2 linked regions of the Immundisolibacter sp. genome follow. The protein of the gene in region 2 interacts with the protein of the main gene of each other region in a pairwise test. Links are inferred from orthologs where the notes say so. Each region holds a gene or a part of one and is shown on either strand. Other genes may lie near its edges. The genes, in order: secD and pheT.

Region 1 (8,794 bases), on a different replicon or contig from region 2:
GCGCCTGAAGGCCGCCCACGAACCGCCAGTGCTGCCGGAGCAACTGGCCGCGTTCGGCATTTCCGGCGGCAAGGGCATCTCGCGACTGTTCATGTCGCACCCGCCGCTGGAAGAGCGCATCGCCGCCCTGCAACAGGCGGCCTGACCGCGTATCAAATCAACCAGCGCCTGGTTCCCGCCGGAGCCAGGCGCTTTTTTGTTTGTTCGTTTCGAGGATTGCCCGATGTCCCTGATTCGCCCGTTTCGTGGTCTGCGCCCGGCTCCCGGACGCGCCAGCCAGATCATCGCCCCACCCTACGACGTGATGAACACGGCCGAGGCGCGCGCCATGGTCGAGGGCCGGCCGCTGAGTTTCCTGCACGTGTCGCGGCCGGAAGTGGACCTGCCTGCGGACACCGATCCCTACGCCGATGCCGTCTACGCCAAGGGCGCCGAAAACCTGCGGCGCATGATCGCCGACGGCGTGCTGCGCCAGGACGACGCGCCCTGCTACTACGCCTACCGGCTGGTGATGGACGGGCGCGCGCAGCTCGGCCTGGTGCTGGCGGCCTCGGTCAAGGCCTACGACGAGAACCGCATCCGCCGCCACGAGTTCACCCGCCCGGACAAGGAAAACGACCGCGTGCGGCACATCGACACCAGCAACGCGCAGACCGGGCCGGTGTTCCTGGTGCATCGCGCCACGGCGGCGCTGGACGGCGTGCTGGCTCGGGCCAGCCAGGGTGAGCCGGCGGCCGACGTGGTGGCCGATGGCGGCGTGCGCCACACGCTGTGGGTGATCGATGCCGCCGCCGACATCGCCGCCATCAGCGCGGCGGTCGAGGCGCTCGGCGTGCTGTACATCGCCGACGGCCACCACCGCAGCGCCGCCGCCTCGCGCGTGGCCGCCCAGCGCGGCGGACCGGCGGATGCCGAGCACTGGTACTTCCTGGCCGTCAGCTTTCCGCACGACCAGGTGAAGATTCTGGACTACAACCGCCTGCTGACCGACCTGAACGGTCTGGACGAGGCCGCCTTCAAGGCGCGCGTAGCCGAGCATTTCCAGATCGAACCGGTCACCGGCGAGGCGCGCCCGTTGGCTGCCAACACATTCGGCATGTACCTCGGCGGCCAGTGGTACCGGCTCACGTTGAAACCTGGCCGGGTGCCGGCCGATCCGGTGGGCCGGCTCGACGTGAGCCTGCTGCACCAGTACCTGATCGAGCCGATTCTTGGCGTCAGCGACCCACGCCGCGACAAGCGCATCGATTTCGTCGGCGGCATCCGCGGCCTGGGTGAACTGCAGCGCCGGGTGGACAGCGGCGAGATGGCGGTGGCCTTCGCCCTGTATCCGACCTCGCTCGAAGACCTGATGGCGGTGGCCGACGCCGGCCAGGTGATGCCGCCCAAATCGACCTGGTTCGAACCGAAACTGGCCGACGGCATGGTCAGCCATTTGCTGGACTGAGCCCGCAGCCGAGCCCGCTTCGCAGACTCTCTGCGGCTCGGGAACTTCCCTGGCGGCAGGCCGTGCCTAGCGCCGCCGCCAGGCGGTCCCCGACGGGCCGTCCTCCAGCACGATGCCGGCCGCGTCCAGTTGCGCGCGGATGGCATCCGCCCGCGCGAAATCGCGCGCCTTGCGGGCGTCGATGCGGGCCTGCACCAAGGCGTCGATTTCCGCATCCGACGGGCCTTCGGTACCAACGGTGCCCTTCAGAAATGCCTGCGCATCGTCCTGCAGCAGACCGAGCACGCCGCCCAGGTGGCGCAAGGTCGCGGCCAGGCGGGCCACCGCCGCCGGCTCCTGCGCGCGGTTCAGATCGCGCACCAGCTCGAACAGCACCGCGATGGCGCCGGGCGTGTTGAAGTCGTCCTGCATGGCGGCATCGAAGCGCGCCACATAGTCAGGATCAGGTTCCGCGCCCGTGGCGGCACCGGCCTTGGCCAGCGCCAGGTAGCAGCGGGTCAGGCCCTCGCGGGCGGCATCGAGCGCGGCATCGGAGTAGTTCAGCGCGCTGCGGTAGTGGCTGGCGAGCAGGAAAAAGCGCAGCACTTCCGGCTGGTAGCGGGCCAGCACCTCGCGGATGGTGAAGAAGTTGCCGAGCGACTTCGACATTTTCTCGTCGTCGATGCGCACGAAGCCGTTGTGCATCCATATGTCGACATAGCGCTCGCCGGTGGCCGCCTCGGACTGGGCGATCTCGTTCTCGTGGTGCGGAAAGATCAGGTCGTGCCCGCCGCCGTGGATGTCGAAATGGGCACCCAGACAGGCCGTGGACATGGCCGAGCACTCGATGTGCCAGCCCGGCCGGCCGGCGCCCCACGGGGAGGGCCAGGCCGGCTCGCCCGGTTTGGCGGCCTTCCACAGGGCAAAGTCGAGCGGATCGGCCTTGGCCTCGTTGATCTCCACCCGCGCGCCGGCCCGCAGATCCTCCATGACGCGGTGCGACAACTGCCCGTAGCGGTCGAAGCTCTGCACGGCGTAGTAGACGTCGCCGTTGTCCGCCCGGTAGGCGTGGCCGCCCTGGATCAGCATCTCGATCATGCGCACGATGTCGCCGATGTGCTCGCTAGCGCGCGGCTCCTGATCCGGCGGCAGCACGCCCAGCCGCGCCAGATCCTCGTGCATGGCGGCGATGTAGCGCTCGGTCAGGGCCGTGGTGGACTCGTTGTTCTCGGCCGCGCGGCGGATGATCTTGTCGTCGATGTCCGTGATGTTGCGCACATAGTGAACCGTCAAGCCCAGGTGGCGCAGGTAGCGCACCACCATGTCGAACACCACGAACACCCGCGCGTGACCCACGTGGCAGTAGTCGTACACCGTGGCGCCGCACACGTACATGCGCACCGTGCCGGGAACCAGGGGGCGCAGCGGCTGCTTGTCGCCGGTGAGGGTGTTGTGAATCAGCATGCGTGGGCCGGGTCGGAAAAACGGGCGCGGAATGATACCGCGTGGCCTGCGCGGACCCGCCGGGACGCCGCCCGCCCCATGCTAGAGTAGCCACCCCGTTTTACCTCTCCCGCTGCGCGCCATGCCGTTACGCCTGCTCCTGTCCCTGGTGCTTGGCCTGCTGCCGCTGGCCGCTCCTGCCAAGGAAGCCACTGCCATGCCGGTCAATGTCTTGCTCGAAACCAACCTCGGCGCCATCACCCTGGAGCTGTACCCGGACAAGGCGCCCAAGACGGTGGCCAATTTCACCGACTACGTGCGCGCCGGACACTACAACGGCACCGTGTTCCACCGCGTGATCCCGAATTTCATGGCCCAGGGCGGCGGCTTCACGGCTGATTTGCAGCAAAAGCCCACCAACGCGCCGATCACGAACGAGGCCGACAACGGCCTGCAGAACCTGCGCGGCACCATCGCCATGGCGCGCACCGGCGAGCCGCACTCGGCCAGCGCGCAGTTCTTCATCAACGTGGCCGACAACGCGTTCCTGAACTTCACCGCGCCGACCCGCCAGGGCTGGGGCTACGCCGTGTTCGGCAAGGTCACCGCCGGCATGGACGTGGTGGATGCGATGGTCGCCCTGCCGACCGGCGCTGCCGGGCCGTTCGGCTCGGACGTGCCCAAACAGGCCGTCGTGATCGAATCGGCGCGAGTGCTCGACGCCGCCGAATAACGGCGGGCAACGCGGCTGCCGATGCTGCGCATCTTCATCGCCGACCTGCACCTGCGTGCGGACGCGCTGGATCAGGCGCGCTTCGTCGATTTCCTGCAGGGCTTCGGCGCGCACAGCGAGCTGTACGTGCTGGGCGATCTGTTCGACCTCTGGCTGGGCGACGATCTGGACCTGCCGCGCTACCGGCCCGTCATCGGCGCACTGCGTGCCTATGACGAGCGCGGCGGCGTGGCGCGCATCATGGTCGGCAATCACGACTTTCTGATCGGCGATGCGTTTTTTGCCCAAACGCGCGCCCGCCCCTTGCCCGACCCGACCGTCATCGAACACGCCGGCCAACGCCTGCTGCTGACCCACGGCGACGCGCTGTGTCTGGCCGACGTGGACTACCAGGCGTTTCGGAAGCGCATTCGCCAGCCGGCGTTCGTGGCGCAGTTTCTGGCCCAACCGGCCGAACAGCGCATCGCCATCGCGCGCGAATTCCAGGACGGCAGCCGCACCGCGACCGCCAGCAAACCGGCGGCGATGATGGATGTGGATGCCGATGCCGCCAATGCGGCCCTGATCGATGCGGGAGCCGGCCTGCTGCTGCATGGCCACACACACCGACCCGGCGTGCACCGATTGCCGGCTGGCCGGCGGGTGGTGCTCGGTCCGTGGTTCGAGAAAGAAAGCGCCCTGATCTGGCCGGCCGATGGCGCGCCGCAGCCGCTCAACATGGGCTGTAACGCGACCGACATCGTCGGCTGAACCAGGCCCGTAGAGGGAATCGGCGCCCTGCCGCGTGACCCACACTCCGGTGCGCAGCTTCGCTGCCCCCTGATTCGTGCGGGAACCTCATCGCCCGGTATGGCCGGGCTCCTGCATCATCCGCGATGCAAACCCGCCTCAGGGCGTCTGCGCGCCTTCCTTGACCGGCGCGATCATGTCGCGCGCCGACAGACCGGTCGGCAGCAGCGACCAGCTGGCCACGTAAATGGTCGAGTAGGCGCCCGCCAGCACGCCGATCAGCATCGCCAGCGAGAAGCTGTGGATGGCATCGCCGCCGAACAGCACCAGCGGCAGCAGCGCCAGCACCACGGTGGCGGTGGTGGCGATGGTGCGCGTCATGGTCTCGTTGACCGAGCGGTTGATGACCTCGCGCGTGCTGGCCTTGCGCATGCGCGGGAAGTTCTCGCGGATGCGGTCATAGATGACCACCGTGTCGTTGATGGAGTAACCGATCACGGTCAGCACCGCCGCCACCACAGTCAGGTCGAATTCCAGCCCGACCAGCGCGCAGAAGCCGACCGTGATGATGGCATCGTGCGCCAGCGACACGACGGCGCCGATGGCGAAGCGGTACTCGAAGCGGAACGCCACGTAGGCGCCGATGGCCAGGATGGCGTACAGCAATGCCAGCGCGGCGTTGGTGACCAGCTCATCGCCGACCTGCGGCCCCACGAACTCCACCCGCTGCAGGGTGATGTTCTGACCGCCGCTGCCGAGCGCCTCCAGCACGCGTGTGCTCAGCTCGCCCGTGGAGCCGGCCACACCCGCCGGAATGCGCACCAGTACCTCGCTGCGGGTGCCGAAATACTGCACCACTGCGCCTTCCAGGCCGTGGCCGGCCAGCGCCGCCTGCACCTGCGCCAGTTCCACCGGCGCCGGGTACTGCACCTCGACCAGCGTGCCACCGGTGAAGTCGATGCCGAAATTCAGGCCCCGTACGGCCAGCGCCAACACCGACACCAGCACCAGCACGCCGGACAGCGTCAGCATGACCGGCGCATAGCGCATGAAGTCGACTTTGAAAGCTTGCTGTGCCATTGGCCTAGCCCCGCGCGGCTGCTGCCGCGCGGCGAGCGCGCGGCTGGATGAGGTTGACCATGGCACGCGTCACGAACACCGCCGTGAACACCGTGGTGACGATGCCGATCGACAGCGTGACGGCGAAGCCCTTGACCGGACCGGTGCCGAAAATGAACAGCAGCAGGCCGGCCAGCAACGTGGTGACGTTGGCATCCAGGATGGTGCCGAAGGCCCGCTCGTAGCCGGCCGCGATGCTGGCCTGCGGCGAGTTGCCGTTGCGCCGTTCCTCGCGGACGCGCTCGTTGATCAGGACGTTGGCGTCCACCGCCATGCCCAGCGTCAGCACGATGCCGGCGATGCCCGGCAGGGTCAGCGTGGCCTGCAGCAGCGACATGATGGCCAGGATCAGCAGCAGGTTGCCGACCAGGGCGAGGTTGGCAATCATGCCCAACGTGCGGTAGCGGATGGCCATGAACAGCACTACCAGCAGCAGCGCCGCCAGCACCGCGCGCACGCCCTTGTCGATGTTCTCCTTGCCCAGGCTCGGGCCGATGGTGCGCTCCTCGACGATGGCCAGCGGCGCCGCCAGGGAACCTGCGCGCAGCAGCAGCGCCAGGTCGCGCGCCTCGCGGGCGTTGTTCATGCCGGTGATCTGGAAACGCCGGCCGAGGCGATCCTGGATAACCGGCGCCGTGATGACTTCTTCGGTGCGGCGGCTTCGGCGCTCCAGCTTGCCGTCCGCGCCGCGCACGGTGTCGGTCGTGTTCTCGATGAACACCACCGCCAGCCGGCGGCCGATGTTCTCGCCGGTGACGCGCTCGAAGATGCCGGCGCCGCGACCGTCGAGGGACACGTGCACGACCGCCCCGCCGCTTTGCTGGTCGAAGCCCGAGGCGGCGTCGGTGATGTACTCGCCGGTCAGGATGGCCCGGTCCTTGATCAGGATCTGCCCGCCGGCGCGCAGCGGATACAAACGCGAACCAGGCGGCACGCGCCCGGCCAGCGCGCCGGCCAGGTCATGCTCCTCGTCCACCAGCTTGAATTCCAGCGTGGCGGTGGCGCCCAGCACTTCCTTGGCACGGGCCGTGTCCTGCACGCCCGGCAGCTGGACGATGATGCGGCTGTCACCCTGCTGCTGCACGATCGGCTCGGCCACGCCCAGCTCATTGACGCGGTTGCGCAGCGTGGTGATGTTCTGCTGCAGCGCCAGGCGGCGCACCTCGCTGCGGTAGGGATCGCCGAGACGCCCGATCAGGCGCTGGCCGTCGTCGGCCGCCGTGTCGACCACCAGCTCCGGATGTGTGCGGGCGATCAGCGCCTGCGCCTTGCCGACGTCCTCGGCCGAGCGCAGGCGCAGCTCGACGCCACTGGTTTCGCCTTCGGCCACGCGGCGCACCCACTCGTAACGCAGCTTTTCCTCGCGCAGCAGCTGGCGCAGGTCATCGACCAGTCGCTCCTCGGCCGCGCGCACCGCAGAGGCGGTGTCGACTTCCATCAGGAAATGCACGCCACCGCGCAGGTCCAGACCCAGGAACATCGGCTGCGCACCGATGCGCGACAGCCACGGCGGCGCCGCCGGCACCAGGTTCAGGGCCACCGTGTAGTCCTGACCCAGGGCGTCGCGCACGGCGTCCTGTGCTTTCAGCTGCTGGTCGGTGTCGACAAAACGCAGCGTGACGCCATCGGCGGACGGCGTCAGCGACTTGGGCGAAACACCAACGGCCTTGAGCGCAGCCGTGATTTTTTCGGTCGTGACGGCATCCACCGCCCGCCCACGCTGGCCGGAAATCTGCAGCGCCGGATCGGTGCCGTACCAGTTCGGCAAGGCATACAGGGCGCCCACGGCCAACACCAGGGCGATCAGCAGATTGGCCCACCAGGGGTAGCGGTTCATCGCTGAGGCTCAGATGGACTTCAGCGTCCCTTTGGGCAGCAACTGGCCAACAGCGCCTTTTTGCACCTTGACCTCGACGCCGTCGGCAATCTCGACCGCCAGATACTGCTCGGTGACACGCGCCACGCGCCCGGCCAGGCCGCCGGCCACCACCACCTCGTCGCCGACCTTGATCTCGGCGATCATCTTGCGGTGCTCCTTCTGCCGCTTCATCTGCGGCCGGATCATCATGAAATAGAACACCACGAACAGGGCCAGCACGAAGAACATGCTCTCGAAGCCCGGCGGCGCACCGGCACCGGCAGCAGCCGCGGGCGCCGGCTCGGCAAAGGCGTTCTGGATGAACATCGACATGCGGTTGTTCCTGCAACAGCGGAGCGTTTGCCGCCCCCACAAAAAGGCGCCGGATTATGCCACAGGGGGTATGGGCAACCCCTGGCGGGTATAGAAGTCGGTCACGAAGGCGGCCAGCGTGCCGGACGCAATGGCCTGCCGCAGGCCGGCCATCAGGGTCTGGTAGTAATGCAGGTTGTGCAGCGTGTTCAAACGCATCCCCAGCAACTCGCCGGCCTGGTCCAGATGCCGCAGGTAGGCGCGGCTGTGATGCTGGCAGGTGTAGCAGGCGCAGCCCTCCTGCAGCGGACGGGTGTCGTCGCGGTAGCGGGCGTTGCGCAGGCGCAGCACGCCGCTGTCGGTGAACAGATAGGCGTGGCGGGCGTGGCGGGTCGGCATCACGCAGTCGAACATGTCCACGCCGCGGCGCACGGCCTCGACGATGTCCTGCGGCGTGCCGACGCCCATCAGGTAGCGCGGCTGGCCCGCTGGCAGGCGCGGGCCGAGGAAATCGAGCACCCGCAGCATGTCCTCGCGCGGCTCGCCCACCGACAGGCCGCCGATGGCGTAGCCGTCGAAGCCGATCTGCTGCAGGCCGGCCAGCGAGGCGGCGCGCAAGTCCTCGTAAACGCCGCCCTGGACGATGCCGAACAGGGCTGCCGGATGATCGCCGTGCGCGACCCGGCTGCGCGCCGCCCAGCGCAGGGACAGCTGCATCGACCGCTGCGCGGTAGCGTGATCGGCCGGGTAGGGCGTGCATTCGTCGAAGATCATCACCACGTCGCTACCCAGGCCGTGCTGCACGGCAATCGCCTCCTCCGGCCCCAGGAAGACGCGGCTGCCGTCCACCGGCGAGCGAAACCACACCCCCTGTTCGCTGATCTTGCGCAGCGTCTTGAGGCTGTAGACCTGAAAGCCGCCGGAGTCGGTCAGGATCGGCCCCGGCCAGGCCATGAACCCGTGCAGGCTGCCGTGCCGGCGCACGATGTCCACGCCCGGGCGCAGCATCAGATGAAAGGTGTTGCCAAGCAGGATCTGCGCGCCGGCGCCGGCCACTTCCTGCGCCGTCAGGGATTTGACCGTGCCCTGCGTGCCGACCGGCATGAAGGCCGGCGTGTCCACCACACCGCGCGCGAAATTGAGCCGGCCGCGGCGGGCCGCGCCGTCCGTGGCC
Region 2 (8,899 bases):
TTGAAGGTCAGCGCGAACGCCAGCACGGCGAGCATATAGGGCCGCGCCAGCAGCGCCGCAAACGGCGCCGTCACCGGGCCGGATCCGGCGCGCACCGGTTGCAGCGCGGCCAGTCCCAGCAAGCCCGCCGCCAGCACCGCCAACGCCACCTCAGCCCGCCCGCTGATCCACCCCATCTGCCGCCCGGCCAGCCAGGCCAGCACCAGCAACACCGACAGCCCGGCCAGAGCCACGCGCGGCTGGCGCGCCATTGCACGCAAGTCTGCCAAGCGCGGCGGCGGCCCGACACGCGGGGCTTCCATCGGCGCCGCGCGGCACACCAGGGCCAGCACGACCAGCAGACCGGCGGCCGCCAACTGGGTGCCGGCCCAGCCGATGCGGTCGCTGAGCATCAAAAGCCCGCCGGCCGCCAGCATGCCGACCCTGTACAACGCGATGCGCACACCGTTGGCAAGACCGAGCTCCGCGCGCGGCACTTTCTCGACCGTGTAGCCGTCGATGGCGATGTCGTTGGTGGCCGACAGCGCGGCGAACACGCCCAGCACCAGCCACATCTGCGGCTGCCCTGGGTCCATGCCCACCAGGGCGGCCATACACAGCGCCATCAGCAGATTGGCGGCCTGCATCCAGCGCCGATGATGGCGCCAGGCGTCCACCGCGGGCGCCCACAGGAACTTGAACGTCCAGGCCAGGCCAAGCAGGCCAAGCACGCCGATCTGGCGCAGATCCACCCCATGCTGGCGGAAGTACACCGGCAACAGGTCCAGAAAGATGCCCAGCGGCAGACCCTGCGCGAAATACAGCACGCCCACCCAGAACAGGCGCGAGCGCAGCGGCGAGACGGTGTTCATTGGACGCTATCCAACGGCGCCATCGTTTCGCTCCTCCGCATCGGCCAGCTGCGGGCTGAACCAGGACAGCGCCTCGTGCAAACCGACCACGCCGCCGACGATGATCAGCGCCGGGCCGGGCAAGCCCTGAGCGGCCGTGGCCAGCTCGCCCAGCGGCGCGGTGACGACCTGCTGGCGCAGCGTGGTGCCCTCGGCCACCACGGCCGCCGGCGTGGCGGCATCCTTGCCGTGCGCGATCAGCGCCGCGCAGATCTCGGCCAGCGCGCCAAGACCCATGTAGATCACGAGGGTGCCGCCCAGCGCCACCAGCTGCGGCCAGGGCAGGTCCACACTGCCGTCCTTGAGGTGGCCGGTCACGAACACGCACAGCTGCGCATGGTCGCGGTGCGTCAGCGGAATGCCGGCGTAGGCGGCGCAGCCACTGGCTGCCGTCACGCCGGGCACCACCTGAAACGGAATGCCCTCGGCCGCCAGGGTGGCGATTTCCTCCCCGCCACGCCCGAACAGGAACGGGTCGCCGCCCTTGAGGCGCAGCACCCGCTTGCCCTCGCGCGCCAGGCGCACCAGCAACGCGTTGATGTCCCCCTGCGGCAGCGTGTGCTGGCTGGCGCGCTTGCCGGCGTCGATGCGCTCGGCCTCGCGCCGCGCCATGTCCAGGATTTCCGGCGCCACCAGGCGGTCATGGACCACCACGTCGGCCTGCTGCAGCAGACGCAGGGCCCGAAAGGTCAGCAGGTCCGGATCGCCGGGACCGGCACCGACCAGATACACCTCGCCTACCCCGCCGGCCGCGCCGCGTTCGAGCAGGTGATCCAGCAATTGCCGGGCACGCCGATCCTGGCCGGACAGCGCCAGTTCCGCCACCGGGCCTTGCAGGGTTTCGTCCCAGAAGCGGCGACGGGCGACCGGATCGGCAATCCGCTCGCGGACTTTGCCACGGACGCTGCCGGCCAGCTCGGCCAAGCGGCCGTAGGCGGCCGGGATCAGGGTTTCCAGCCGCGCCCGCAGCAGGCGCGTCAGCACCGGTGCCCGGCCGCCGGAACTGACGGCCGCGATCACCGGCGAGCGATCCACCACCGCCGGCATGATGAAACTGCACAGTGCCGGCGTGTCCACCACGTTGACCGGCAGGCCGCGCGCGCTGGCCAATGCCGCCACCTGGGCATTGACCTGCGCATCGTCGGTGGCGGCGATGACCAGCGTCATGCCGTCGAGGTCGACCTCCGCAAACGGCCGCTCGCGAAGTTCCACCGCGCCAGCCATGGCCCGCAGCTCGGGCGTGAAGTGCGGCGCCACCACCACGCCGCGCGCGCCGGCCCGCAGCAGCAGCGCCAGCTTGCGCGCCGCCACCGGGCCGCCGCCCACCACCAGGCACGGCCGGCCCCGCACATCCAGAAAAATCGGCAAATAATCCATGGGCTCAGTGTGCTCGCAGCTCCGCGCGGTGCCCTGCAGGACGATCGGGCAAACGTGGACGGCGCCGGCTGGCGTAGGGCTGGCGAAAAAGGCTTCTGTATAGTGCGGCGCGACCCGCCGATAGGCTTTCGAGGAGGATGGTCATGAATCTGGAACTGGCAGGAAAAGTCGTCATCGTCACCGGCGCCAGCCAGGGCATCGGCCTGGCCACGGCGCTGAGTTTTGCGGGCGAAGGCGCCCGGCTGCTGCTGGCGGCGCGCGGCGCGGATGGTCTCACGGCCGCTGCCGCAGCGGCCACGGCCGCCGGTGCGCCGCAGGTGCAAACCGTCACCTGCGACGTCACGGTGGACACCGACGTCGACGCCCTGATGGCAACTGCCCGGCAACACTTCGGACGCGTCGACGTGCTGGTCAACAACGCCGCCGGCAAACTGCCGGCCGGCGACTTTGCCGACATCAGCAACGAGGCCTGGCTGGCCGGCTGGAACCAGAAGCTGCAGTGCCACATTCGCGCCTGCCGGGCCGTCTACCCGATCATGTGCGAGCAGAAAAGCGGCGTCATCGTGAACGTGCTGGGCACCGCCGCGCGCAACCCCAAGGCCTCCTACATGCCGGTGGGCATCAGCAACGCGGCGCTGTTCAACTTCACCAAGAGCTTTGCCGACCTGTGCGCGCCGCAGGGCATCCGGGTGGTCGGCGTGGCGCCGGCGGGCGTGACCACCGACCGCTGGACGCGCCTGATCAATGCCCGCGCGCCTGCCGAAGGCAAGACGCCCGAGCAACTGCAGGCGGAAATCGACGCCGCGCTGCCACTGGGCCGCATGGCCTACCCGCAGGACGTGGCCGACGCCATCTGCTTCGCCGCCTCGGCGCGGGCGGCCTATATCTGCGGCAGCGTCATCACCGTGGACGGCAACAGCACGCAGGGCGTGTATTTGTAGCGTCGCGGCCGCCTGCGCCGGAGCATGGAGGGCGCGGCCATTGATGCAATTCAACCGGCGGTGCCACCGCGCGCGGCAGGCACCCAGTCATCAGCCGGTTAGTCAACGTTGCCCTGTCGATCAGCCGCCCGATGGCCGTGGCAGCACCGCGGCCGGGTCGATCGGCGTGCCGCGGTAACGGATCTCGAAATGCAGCACGCCGCGCCCATCGCCGGGGCTGCCCATGCTGGCGATGGTCTGACCGCCGCTGACAGTGCTGCCCTCGGCCACGGCGATTTTCTGCAAGTGACCGTAGGCGCTCAGGTAATCCTCGTTGTGTTTGACGATGAGCAGGTTGCCGTACTGGCGCAGGCCGTTGCCGGCGTAGACAACAGTGCCGGCGGCCGCGGCGCGAACCGGCTGGCCGATCTGGCCGGCGATGTCCAGTCCCTTGTTGCCGCCGTGGGCGGCCACGTATCCACGCAGCGTGGTGCCGGCCGTCGGCCAGGTCCAGCCGCCGGCCGGCGCGATCGGCGGGGCCGCAGGAGCACCGCCCGCACCGGGCAGGTGCAGGCGTTGGCCGGGATAGATCGTGTAGGGCGACCGGATGCCGTTCAGGCGCGCCAATGCCTGGTAATCGATGCCATAGCGGCGGCCGATGATCGCCAGCGTCTCGCCCCGCTGGACGACATGTTCGCCACTTGGCAGCGAGGCGCTTGCATGCGACGACGCGGTTGGCGAAACCGCCGGCGGGCGGCCGGATCGACCGGCGCAGCCGGCCAGGATCAGCGCAATGACCAGCGCCAGCAGCACGCGCGCCGCTTGGCCGCCCAGCGCAGGGCGCAAGGCAGCCTGCGGGGCCTCGCCGGGCGCCTCAGCCCCGGCCGCGCCGCAGCGGCACGAAATGCGCAGCACCCAGGCGTTCCTCGTGCAGGCCGGTGGCGGTTCGGGTGAAGCGGCGCAGAACCTGCTCGCGCGAACCCACCGGCGCGATGAGCCGTCCGTCCTGGGCCAGCTGTTCGAACAGCTGCGGCGCCAGCGTAGCCGCCGCGGCGGTGATCAGGATGCCGTCGTACGGACCTTTGCCCGGCAGGCCCTGACTGCCGTCGCCGACCACCAGGGCCACGTTGCGCACGCGAAGGTCGCGCAGCACGCGCCGGGCCTGGGCGGCCAGGGCGCCGATACGCTCGATGCTGACCACCTCCGGCACCAGTGCCGCCAGCACGGCGGTCTGGTAGCCCGAGCCAGTGCCGATTTCGAGCACCCGGCGCAGCGATGGCCCCTGCAGCAGGGCGCTGGTCATCTGCGCCACGGTGAGCGGCTGGGAAATGGTCTGGCCGTGGCCGATGGGCAGCGACACGTTGTCGTAGGCACGGCTGGCGAGGGCTTCCTCCACGAACAGATGCCGCGGGATCTGACGCATCACATCCAGCACCCGCGCATCCAGCGGCGACAGCTGCGCCAGGGTCTCGACCAGCCGGTCACGCGTGCGCTGCGAGGTCATGCCGATGCCGGCGGCCTGCTGGCCGGAACCGGAATCGGCACGGAACGGGTTGCTCATCGGCTTGGAGATGTACCGGCGCGGCAGCAAAACGGGGCAATCTCCGGCCGGAAATTGCCCCGTGCAGAATTGGTCGGGACGAGAGGATTTGAACCTCCGACCACTTGACCCCCAGTCAAGTGCGCTACCAGGCTGCGCCACGCCCCGAGAAATCGATGTGATGCGACGGCCCGCATCAGGTCTTCAGTATCGCCAGAACCTCTTCCAGTTCCTGCCGCATCTGGCGCACCAGCTGCGCCGTGCGGTCCGCATCCTGGCGGCCTGCCTCCCCGCCCAGGCGCTGGCGGGCGCCGCTGATGGTGAAGCCCTGTTCGTACAGCAGGCTGCGAATCTGGCGGATCAGAATCACGTCCTGACGCTGATAGTAGCGCCGGTTGCCGGTGCGCTTGGCCGGCGTCAGCTCCGGGAATTCCTGTTCCCAGTAGCGCAGCACGTGGGGCCGCACGCCGCACAGTTCGCTGACCTCGCCGATACCGAAATAGCGCTTGCCCGGTATCGGCGGCAACTGGTCATTCTGCGACGGTTCCAGCATAGGTATCGACGCGACGCTTCAGCTGTTGACCGGGCTTGAAAGTTACCACACGGCGCGCGGTGATAGGAATTTCCTGGCCGGTCTTGGGGTTGCGACCCGGGCGCTGGCGCTTCTGGCGCAAGGTGAAATTGCCAAAGCCGGACAGTTTCACGCCCTCGCCACGGGCCAGCGCCGCGCGCATGTGCTCGAAGAAGGACTCCACGATCTGGCGCGCCTCGCGTTTGTTGACGCCCAGCTCGCTGCACAGCAGCTGGCTCATCTCGGCCTTGGTCAGGGTGCTGTTCATGTTCAGTCTCGCAGGTGCGCCCGGTGGGCCTCGGCGAGCGCCCGCAGCAGGCGGGCGATCAGCGGCTCCACATCGGCGTCAGTCAGGGTGCGCTCGGTGGCAGACAGGGTAATGCCAAGCGCGACGCTCTTGTAGCCGTCCGGCACGCCCTGACCCTGGTATACGTCAAAGATCAGCAGCTCCTGCACCGGCGCCTGCGCGCAGGCGGCGCGTGCCGTGGCCAGGATATCGGCGGCAGCCACGTCGTTCGGCAGCACGATGGCCAGGTCGCGGCGCACGGCCGGGAAACGCGACACTTCTGCGTAGGCGGGCACGCGCCCGGCGGTCAGTGCCGCCAGCTCGATCTCGAACAGCAGCGGCGAATCGATTTTCAGTTCCGCCTCGAGAGCCGGGTGCAGGCGCCCCAGCCAGCCGACCGGCTGGCCTGCGCGCAGCAGGCGGGCGCTCTGGCCGGGATGCAGCGCCGGATGTTCGGCCGGCTCGAAGCTGAACCGGTCGGCGCAGCCGGTGATGGCCAGCAGCGCCTCGACGTCGGCCTTCAGGTCGAAAAAATCCACCGGCTGCGCCGGGATCGACCATTGTTCGGGACTGCGCGGGCCGGCGATCAATCCGGCCAGCTGCGCGTCCTGACGCAGTCCGCTGCCGTCGTCCACAAACCGCAGTCCGGTTTCGAACAACCGCACCCGCGCCGCCTGGCGGTTGGCGTTGTGCGCATAGGCCGCCAGCAGGCCGGGCCACAGGCTGGTGCGCATCACGGCCAGTTCGGCAGACAGCGGGTTGGCCAGCGCCAGGGGCTGGTTTTGCGGGTCGATCAGGGCTTGCAGGGTCTGGTCGACGAAACTGTACGTGATGGCTTCCTGATAACCGCGATCGACCAGGGCCAGGGCCAGCCGCTGGCGGGAGACGCGGTCGTCGTCGGCGGCCGGGAAATTGCCGCGCGGTGCCGGGCGGATACTGGGCAGGTTCTCGTAGCCGTGAACGCGCGCCAGCTCCTCGATCAGGTCTTCCTCGCAGCCAAGATCGAAGCGCCGGCTGGGGGGGCGTGCCTGCCAGACGCCGGTTGATTCCAACGTGACATCGATATCGAGCCGCTGCAGGATGGCTTCGATCTCGTCAGACGGCAGCGACGTGCCCAGTACGTGCTCGACCCGCGTCTGACGCAGCCGGATGGACGGCGTGGCCGGCAGCTCGGCCTCGGCGCAGGCTTCCACGATCGGCCCCGGCTGGCCGCCGCACAGGTCCAGCAGCAGCCGCGTGGCCCGTTCGATGGCCAGTCGTTGCAGCTGCGGGTCCACGCCGCGTTCGAAACGCTGCGAAGCGTCGGTTTGCAGCCCCAGCGCCCGCGCCCGTCCGGCGATGGCGCGCGGCGCAAAAAAGGCGCTTTCGAGCAGCACGTTGCGCGTGGCGTCGCCCACAGCCGAGTCCGCCCCGCCCATGATGCCGGCTGCAGCCAACGGCCCGGTGTCGTCGCAGATCAACAACAGCTCGGCACCGACCTCGATGTCCTGCTCGTTGAGCAGCCGCAGCCGCTCACCGGGCCGCCCGTGGCGCACCACGATGTCGCCGCTGAGGCGCTCCAGGTCAAACGCGTGCAGCGGCTGGCCCAGTTCCAGCAGCACGTAGTTGGTGATGTCCACCACCGGCCCGAGGCTACGCAGGCCAGCCCGGCGCAGGCGTTCCTGCAGCCACAGCGGGGTACTCGCCTGCGGGTCGATGTTCTCGACCACGCGGCACAGGTAGCGCGGGCAGCCCTGCGGCGCCTCCAGTCGCACGCCGAAGCGACGCGGGCTGACCGGCGCAACGGCGGCGATGTCGGGCGGCGACAACGGGGTCTGCGTGAGCGCGGCAAGTTCCCGGGCGAGGCCCGACAGGCTCAGGCAGTCGCCGCGGTTGGGCGTCAGTTCGACCTCGATGATGCGGTCGTCGAGCTGCAGGTAGTCGGCAAGCGGCTGGCCGACCGGCGCGTCGGCCGGCAGTTCGAGCAGGCCGGCCTGGCCTTCTCCGAGCCCGAGTTCGCGCGCCGAGCACAACATGCCCTCGGAGGTTTCGCCGCGAATCTTGCTCTTTTTGATGTGCAGGCCACCCGGCAAGCGGGCGCCGACCCTGGCCAAAGGCACGCGCAGATCCGGCCGCGCATTGGGTGCACCACAGACGATATTGAGCAGCGCCTCGCCGGGAATCGCTTCCACCTCGCACAGGCGCAGGCGGTCGGCGTCCGGATGCGGGCGGGTGGTCACGATGCGTGCCACCACGACATTCTCCAGCGCCTCGGCCACCGGCTCGATGCTGCCGACCTCGATACCCGCCATGGTCAGGCGCTGGGCAATGCCGGCCGTGTCGAGCGGCGGATTGCACCACTCACGCAGCCAGGTTTCGCTGACTTTCATCCGCGCGCGGCCTAGTTGAACTGGCGCAGGAAGCGCAGGTCGTTGTCGAAGAACAGCCGCAGATCGCCGATCCGGTACTGCAGCATGGCCAGGCGCTCCACGCCCATGCCGAACGCGAAGCCGGTGTAGCGCTGCGGATCGACATTGACGTTGCGCAGCACGTTCGGATGCACCATGCCGCAGCCGAGCACCTCCAGCCAGCCAGTGTGCTTGCACACGCGGCAGCCGGCGCCGTCGCAGATGACGCAGCCGATGTCGGCTTCCGCCGACGGCTCGGTGAACGGGAAAAACGACGGCCGAAAGCGGATCGGCAAGTCCTCGCGGTCGAAAAACCGGCGCAGGAACTCGATCAGCACGCCCTTGAGGTGCGCAAAGCTCACGCCCTCGTCGACCATCAGCCCTTCCACCTGGTGGAACATCGGCGTGTGGGTGAGGTCCGAATCGCGCCGGTAGACGCGGCCGGGGGCGATCAGTTGCACCGGCGGCCTGCTGCGTTCCATGACGCGAATCTGCACCGGCGAGGTGTGCGTGCGCAGCAGCAGACCGGACGGCAGGTAGAAGGTGTCGTGCATGGCCCGCGCCGGATGGTCGGCCGGGATGTTCAGGGCGCCGAAGTTGTGGAAATCGTCCTCGATCTCCGGGCCTTCCTCGACGTCGAAGCCGATGCCGCGAAACAGCATCTCGATGCGGGCCAGCGTGCGCGTGATCGGATGCAGCCCACCCGGCTGCTCGCCGCGGCCGGGCAGGGTGACGTCGACCCGCTCGGCCTGCAGGCGGGCGATCAGGCTCGCCTCGCGCAGCACCTCGCGGCGGGCCTCGGTGGCGGCCTCGATGGCCGATTTGGCGTCGTTGACCGCCTTGCCAAAGTCGCGCCGCTGCTCGGGCGGCAATTGCGGCAGGCCGCGCAGCAGCTGCGCCACGGCGCCCTTCTGGCCCAGATAGGCGA

The links.
Region 1: the proteins of pheT (region 2) and secD interact in binary tests that used the Escherichia coli proteins (3 or more experiments, as listed by UniProt). The link is inferred for Immundisolibacter sp. from one-to-one orthologs.

What each region holds. Positions count from the first base shown.
Region 1 is NZ_JACIZD010000001.1:41,261-50,054, forward strand. What follows is about bases 4,852-7,819. They hold secD (protein translocase subunit SecD), read right to left. Parts: upstream 7,288-7,819; coding sequence 5,416-7,287; downstream 4,852-5,415. Other genes in these bases: secF (protein translocase subunit SecF), read right to left, coding at 4,852-5,411; yajC (preprotein translocase subunit YajC), read right to left, coding at 7,297-7,635; tgt (tRNA guanosine(34) transglycosylase Tgt), read right to left, coding at 7,696-7,819. Outside these bases: protease HtpX, read left to right, coding at 1-145; H5U26_RS00195 (DUF1015 family protein), read left to right, coding at 224-1,447; cysS (cysteine--tRNA ligase), read right to left, coding at 1,514-2,890; H5U26_RS00205 (peptidylprolyl isomerase), read left to right, coding at 3,087-3,602; H5U26_RS00210 (UDP-2,3-diacylglucosamine diphosphatase), read left to right, coding at 3,624-4,352; more of secF, read right to left, coding at 4,491-4,851; more of tgt, read right to left, coding at 7,820-8,794. UniProt on the Escherichia coli protein: Part of the Sec protein translocase complex. Interacts with the SecYEG preprotein conducting channel. SecDF uses the proton motive force (PMF) to complete protein translocation after the ATP-dependent function of SecA.
Region 2 is NZ_JACIZD010000002.1:394,594-403,492, forward strand. Bases 5,262-8,334 are described here. They hold pheT (phenylalanine--tRNA ligase subunit beta), read right to left. Parts: upstream 7,954-8,334; coding sequence 5,569-7,953; downstream 5,262-5,568. Other genes in these bases: H5U26_RS05705 (MerR family transcriptional regulator), read right to left, coding at 5,262-5,280; H5U26_RS05710 (integration host factor subunit alpha), read right to left, coding at 5,262-5,566; pheS (phenylalanine--tRNA ligase subunit alpha), read right to left, coding at 7,965-8,334. Outside these bases: H5U26_RS05675 (MFS transporter), read right to left, coding at 1-851; siroheme synthase CysG, read right to left, coding at 858-2,267; H5U26_RS05685 (SDR family oxidoreductase), read left to right, coding at 2,411-3,208; H5U26_RS05690 (peptidoglycan DD-metalloendopeptidase family protein), read right to left, coding at 3,329-4,102; H5U26_RS05695 (protein-L-isoaspartate(D-aspartate) O-methyltransferase), read right to left, coding at 4,062-4,748; more of H5U26_RS05705, read right to left, coding at 4,924-5,261; more of H5U26_RS05710, read right to left, coding at 5,258-5,261; more of pheS, read right to left, coding at 8,335-8,899.